2 linked regions of the Cecembia calidifontis genome follow. The main gene of each other region encodes a partner of the protein of the gene in region 2 in a complex. Links are inferred from orthologs where the notes say so. Each region holds a gene or a part of one and is shown on either strand. Other genes may lie near its edges. The genes, in order: pheS and pheT.

Region 1 (3,238 bases), 1.5 Mb from region 2 along the record:
TGGCTAAAAAAGAATCGGAAGACTGGGTTAAAGTTGGGGCAGCAGTACTGGTAGGGGGAGCCGTAGCATTCTTGGCAGTAAGGTTATTGGCAGGCAAGAAAAAGAGAAAGACCGAAAAAGTACTCAAAGTGCTGGAAAAAGAAGGTCTATTAGATGATGAAATCACTAAAAAACTAACCAAAAAAAGTGATCCTGGCTTTTTGGGAAGGTTGAGCGCCGTTCTTTTACCAATTGCAATCAACTATGGTAAAGAACAATTAATGAACAGGTTTAATCAAGAACAAAACCCATCTGCCCAACATGAAGAATGAGGTGGGTGATAAAATAAAGTCCATTTCCCTCTCTGGAAGAAAAGGAATTGCATGGCTCATCGATCCGGATGATTTAGATGAAATTACCCCAGAAAGATTAGAGCTTTCAGCCGCACAAAACATTGATTTTATTTTTTTGGGCGGAAGCTTGATTCAAAAAAACAACATAGGTGAATCCATCCAGATGATAAGGAAATATGCTTCTGGAATTCCAATTGTTCTTTTTCCTGGCAATTCAATCCAATTTTCACTTGGGGCTGATGCTATTCTTTTCCTTTCCCTAATTTCAGGACGTAATCCCGAATTATTGATCGGTCAGCATGTAAATGTTGCCCCATTAATAGCAAAAAGTAACCTTGAGGTCTTAGCAACCGGGTATATGCTTGTGGATGGAGGAGAAAAAACAAGCGTACATTACATTAGCCAAACCATCCCTCTGCCCAATCATCATCCCGAGTTGAGCGTTGCAACAGCACTTGCCGGCTTTTACTTAGGGCTTCAATATTTTTATCTGGATGCAGGAAGTGGTGCTCCAAATCCTGTCAATCCTAAGCTCATCAAGGCAGTCAAACAAAGTGTTCCTGCCCCATTAATAGTTGGGGGTGGGCTAAATACCCTTGATAAAATTAAAAATGCTTTTTTGGCAGGAGCTGATTTGGTTGTAATCGGAAATGGAGCAGTAAAATCACCAAATTTATTAGAAGAGGCCAATACTTTCTTGGAATCCTTAAGGGTAATGGCAAATTAAAAAACGCTTCCTTTGTGAAAGCGTTTTCTGTTATCTAAAGCAAGGATCTGAACTGCTTGAGAAAACGGACATCGTTCTCTGTAAACAAACGAAGGTCCTTGATTTGGTATTTCAGCATTGCAATTCTTTCTATCCCCATGCCAAAGGCAAATCCAGTATATTTTTTTGAATCAATCCCACAATTTTCCAATACATTCGGGTCTACCATACCGGAACCGCCGATTTCAACCCATCCGCTTCCCTTGCAGACATTACAGCCTTTTCCTCCGCATAGCAGACAGCTGATATCGATTTCAGCACTTGGTTCTGTAAAAGGAAAGAATGAAGGCCTGAACCTTACTTTAGTCTCTCTGCCAAACATTTCTTTTGCAAAGTGGTAAAGGGTATTTTTCAGGTCCGCAAAGCCCACATTTTCGTCCACATATAATCCTTCTACCTGATGGAAAATACAATGCGCTCTTGCTGAAATTGCTTCATTTCTGTAAACCCTACCTGGAGAAAGGGTCCTAATAGGTGGTTTTTGGTTTTCCATAACCCTCACCTGAACGGATGAAGTATGTGTCCTTAGGGCGATGTCGGGATTCTTCTCAATAAAGAAGGTGTCCTGCATTTCCCTTGCGGGATGGTTTTCAGGAAAATTCAGGGCGGTAAAATTGTGCCAATCATCTTCAATTTCCGGACCTTCAGAAAGGTTGAAACCTATCCTTTCAAATATTTCTATGATTCTTTGTCTGGTGGCAGTCAATGGATGTATACCCCCTACCGGAATATAAGTGGGAGGCAATGTGAGATCCAGATCCATAGATTTTGATTTCTTGGATGCTGCATTGACCTTATCGATCAATTCTTGGAATTTGGCATCTGCAAGTTGTTTTACCTCATTGACAAGCTGACCATATTCCCTTTTTTGTTCATTAGGAATATTCCTCATTTCGGCAAATAACTCTCCTACTACGCTTTTCTTGCTTATAAACTGCAACCTGTAAGCCTCAAGCTCATCCTGATTTTGAGCATCAGCTGATGCGATGGCGGCCTTGATGGCTTCAATTTTTTCCTGATGCATAATCTCATTCATTTTCAGAACCACAAATCTAAAAGAAATGAAGTGAAATACACTTTTTTTCAGGTAGTATCCTAAAAAGAAAAAGGCGCCCAAAGGGCACCTTTCTTTTTTTGATTTTAAAGGAATTTACCAAGTCCTTCCTCCGCCACCTCCCCATGGTCTTCCCATAGGTGGGCCGCTTTCGTTTCTTTCTTGCTGTTTGAAATTACCGATAATATAAGTGAAAGAAACAAGCCCGTATCTAGTTAAAACCCTAGTAAAGGTATCTTCAATGGTCACATCATTGACTGTTCTTCCGATAGCATTGTTCTGGTTCAACAAATCAAATACAGTGAATTTCAACTCTCCTTTATTGTCTTTAAGGAATCTGTATCCTGCTTCAATATTCCATAACCATACTGATTGGTCTAAGTCAGCCGATAAGCCCCTGTACAACATGTTGTTGACCGTATTGGACACAAACAGTTTCCCATTGTTGGGTGAATAATAGAACCTGATATTGGAATTCTGTATATAGAAGTTGTTACTGAGGTTCGTTTGCAAACTACTGTTTACGATCGTATAGGTACCTGTAGTAGATAGTGTAAAATCCACATCCTTGCTGATATTACTGGTCAAAGTCAATCCTTGGCTCAGGTCAATATTGTCATTGAAATTCTTCTGTCCATTGATCAAACCTGGAGTACGGTTAAAGGCTACACTGCTGTTCATGTTGAACTGAGACTTTAACTTTTTGATCGGGGAGCCATAAGTCACAAAAAGCCTGGATCTTAACTGACCAGAAAGGTTTTCTGGCCTGCTGATCTGTGCACCTGGCCTCAGCAATATTTCCCCATTGATCAAAGAATCAGTCTGGGAAACAAAAGTGCTGTTTCCTATGAAGTTTTCTGTCAGCGATACAAATAAGAATGAGAAGAATGTTTTAGATTTCTCCAGGTTGATTTTGGAGAAATTGGTAAAAACAGAATGGGAGAACGCCTGTTGCAGATCAGGGTTACCCACAGAAAGTTGAAGCGGGTTTTGGTTATTGATTACATTTTGCAATTGGTTGACCGTAGGCTCTTGGGTATTGGTTCTATACCGAAGTCTGAATGATGTACCTTTCTGTTGGTTTCT
Region 2 (3,389 bases):
ATCCTGTTCCATGGACTCGATCATACAATCGAAGGCTACCATAGCCAATAAGTCCTGCTTGTCATCCAAACCAAACTCCTCTTTATATCTTTTGATTTTTTCATTAATCAATTTGCCTGCATGTCTGATTTTGGCTTCATCCTCAGTCTTCACCTTCATGGGATATTCCCTGTCGCCGATTTTTAACCTTATAGAAAGTGTTTCCATTTTATTCAGACAAGTAGGCGATGATATTATCGATTTCCTTTATATAATTATTGATCTTTTCCCTCAATTCGGCAGATTCTGCATCTTCCACCGGTAAGCTATCTACAAGTTTAGCTATTTTAATTTGATTTTTAAAATCCTCCAACATTCTCTCTTTTTCTTCCAGCTTGTTACGAAGCACAAATACTTCCTCTTTCAGGGCGTGATTGTCCTGTTCAAGTTGATTTAATTTTTTCTCCACTTGGGAGACAAGCTTTTCCAAATGTTGGAGTTCTTCGTGAATCATGGTTATTTTCTGATAAATGCCCCTACTTCGTTTTCAAAGCTTTGGATTAATCTGCCCATGGTCTTATCGATCACTTTGTCTGTCAAGGTCTGCTCAGTATCCTGCAGGTAAAAACTCAAAGCATAGGCCTTTTTCCCTGCTTCGATTTTGTCCCCCTGATACACATCAAATACCCCGATACGCTGCAATAGCTTTCCTCCAGCTTTGATGGCTACTTTTTTGATCTGATCAAATGATACCGACTTGTCAATTACCAATGACAGATCTCTTCTTACTTCCGGGAATTTGGAAATTTCCACGTACTTTTTCAAGCCTTTTGCCTTTTTCATCAGCAAATCCCAATCCAACTCAGCATAAAGCACTTCTTGCCTTACCTCTGCCAACTTGGTAATTTCTTCTTGAAGCAAACCAATTTGACCAAGTTCTTTGGTGCCCATGCTTAACTTCAAGGCATAATCAAATGGGGCTGAATGTACAATTTCCACATCTGGATTGTCGATCCCCAATTTTTCCAAAATCAGTTCGACCACGGCAAACAGATCCGGGAAGGACACCGCCTTGGAAACTTGCCTCCAGCTTTCTGCCCCGGTATCACCCGTCAAAAACAAAGCCAATCGTTTTCCTTCCTGATATCCTTCCTGAGTTTTGGAATAAACAGTCCCGAACTCGAACAATTTAAGGTCTTTTTGTCTTCGGTTGATATTGTAGGCCAAAACCTCCAATCCGGAAAACAAGAGGGTCTGGCGCATCACACCAAGATCTTCAGAAAGTTTATTGTAAATCTCCACGTTTTGCCCCGGATCCAAGTATCCGGATTTTTCGGTATAAACCGGCTTGGTCAGGGAATTGGTGATGATTTCATAGTAACCCAAAGAGGACAGCAATTCGCTCAACCTGTATTGGATTTTGTTGAAGTCCTTAATAGGATGCTCGGCCAGATAATCGGCCTTTAGATTTTCGGAAAGTTCCACATTGTCAAATCCGTAGATCCTCAAAATCTCCTCAATCACATCCGCCTCTCTCTCCACATCCACCCGGTAAGGCTTCACGGATACTTTCAGATGTGTTGCTGTTTCCTCCAAACATTGGATCTCAAGGTTTTCCAGTATTTCCTTGATCAGTTCTTTGGGCAGTTCTTTACCGATCAATCTCTTGATATTGGCAAAACTCACTTCAATCTCGCGATCCTTAACAGGATGGGGATAAACATCAATGATATCGGAAGAAATCTCCCCTCCTGCAATTTCCTGGATCAACATCGCCGCTCTTTTCAGAGCATATACCGGCATATTGGGATCTGTTCCCCTTTCAAAACGGAAAGAAGCATCGGTTTTAAGCCCATGAAACTGCGAACCCTTTCGGATTACATCGGGAGAGAAATAAGCTGATTCGAGGAAAATAGAAGTGGTTTCATCAGATACACCGGAGTCTTTTCCCCCGAAAATACCTGCTATACAAAGCCCGCCTTTTTCATCACAGATCATCAGTTCTTCCCCCGAAAGCTTTCGCTCTTTTTCATCCAAAGTGACAAAGGTTGTGTCTTTGGGAAGTTTTTTTACAAAGATTTTCCCTCCACTGATCTTGTCAGCATCAAAAGCATGTAAGGGCTGTCCCAAATCATGGAGAATAAAATTGGTAATATCGACGATATTGTTGATCGGCTCCAGATCCAAAGCCTTAAGGTAGTTTTGCAACCATTCCGGAGAAGGGCCGACTTTCACATTGGAAATGGTCAACCCCGCATATCTTGGGCAATCTGCGGCATCCTCCACAGTCACAGGAATTACCCTTGAATTATTGTCCGATTTGAACCCTTCCACAGATGGGATACAGATTTCCCTTTTTAAAAGTGCTTTCAGATCACGGGCCACACCCAAATGGGAAGCTGCATCGGCCCTGTTGGGCGTCAGACCGATTTCCAGTACATGATCTCGGACTACCTCAAAATATTCAGACGCCGGCGTACCATTAGGAAGATCCGTATCCAAAACCATGATACCGGCATGGCTTTCACCTATACCGATTTCATCCTCTGCACAGATCATTCCCTGGGACATTTCTCCACGGATTTTTGCTTTCTTGATTTCGAAAGGTTCACCTGAAATGGGATATAAGGTACAGCCTTCTTTGGCCACCACCACTTTCTGGCCTTTGGCTACATTGGGAGCTCCACATACGATCGGAACTACCTGGTCTCCAATATCCACTGTAGTGACGCTGAGTTTATCCGCATTGGGATGCCTTTCACAGGTCAGCACCTCTCCTATCACTACCCCATCCAAACCGCCTTGGATGGATTCAAAAATTTCGATGCCTTCGACCTCCAATCCACTCCCTGTCAAAAGGGCTGCTATCTCTTTGGGTGATTCTTCAAAATGGATAAAATCCTTTAATCTATTGACGGATATCTTCATGTATACTCTTCAGTTCAGAACAAGGCACAAATTTAAGAGAATTGCCTTAGCTAAGAAGTGGATGCCTGAAAAATGTAAAAAGCAAGAATTAAAATAAAAAATATCTAAAAAGTAGAAAGGTAAATAGATGAAATATAATTGAACCAGAAAAACAACTGCACTTAACTTTTAGTGATTCTTTATCACTAAAATAAAAGTAAAAACAAACAAGATATCCTAATGTTTTAAACTATAAATTAAATGTACCATTCTTAATATCTGAAAATCTTTTATCTCGATAAAATTCCAAACGGTAATTCATTTTTTAAAATGTATTCTCCACTAAATATTAACCCATTGTTCTAGTTGAAACTATGTATAAATAATATGTGCATCAGCTTGATTTTTAATAAATTAAGGTTGCTTACAAGAACCTACTAAAACAAGCCCATGCACGATATTAAGTCTAATTCCGACAAAGTTTTCTAAACTATCAAATCTCT

Evidence for each region.
Region 1: the proteins of pheT (region 2) and pheS are in contact, whole or in part, in a crystal structure (PDB 6P24), measured with the Escherichia coli proteins. The link is inferred for Cecembia calidifontis from one-to-one orthologs.

What each region holds. Positions count from the first base shown.
Region 1 is NZ_SGXG01000001.1:735,649-738,886, forward strand. What follows is about bases 109-3,015. They hold pheS (phenylalanine--tRNA ligase subunit alpha), read right to left. Parts: upstream 2,123-3,015; coding sequence 1,094-2,122; downstream 109-1,093. Other genes in these bases: BC751_RS03175 (hypothetical protein), read left to right, coding at 109-311; BC751_RS03180 (geranylgeranylglyceryl/heptaprenylglyceryl phosphate synthase), read left to right, coding at 301-1,059; BC751_RS03190 (outer membrane beta-barrel protein), read right to left, coding at 2,249-3,015. In the rest of the region: more of BC751_RS03175, read left to right, coding at 1-108; more of BC751_RS03190, read right to left, coding at 3,016-3,238.
Region 2 is NZ_SGXG01000001.1:2,189,981-2,193,369, reverse strand. Bases 202-3,259 are described here. They hold pheT (phenylalanine--tRNA ligase subunit beta), read right to left. Parts: upstream 2,908-3,259; coding sequence 496-2,907; downstream 202-495. Other genes in these bases: BC751_RS09640 (hypothetical protein), read right to left, coding at 209-493; BC751_RS09645 (cell division protein ZapA), read right to left, coding at 202-207. In the rest of the region: more of BC751_RS09645, read right to left, coding at 1-201; BC751_RS09630 (IS982 family transposase), read left to right, coding at 3,379-3,389.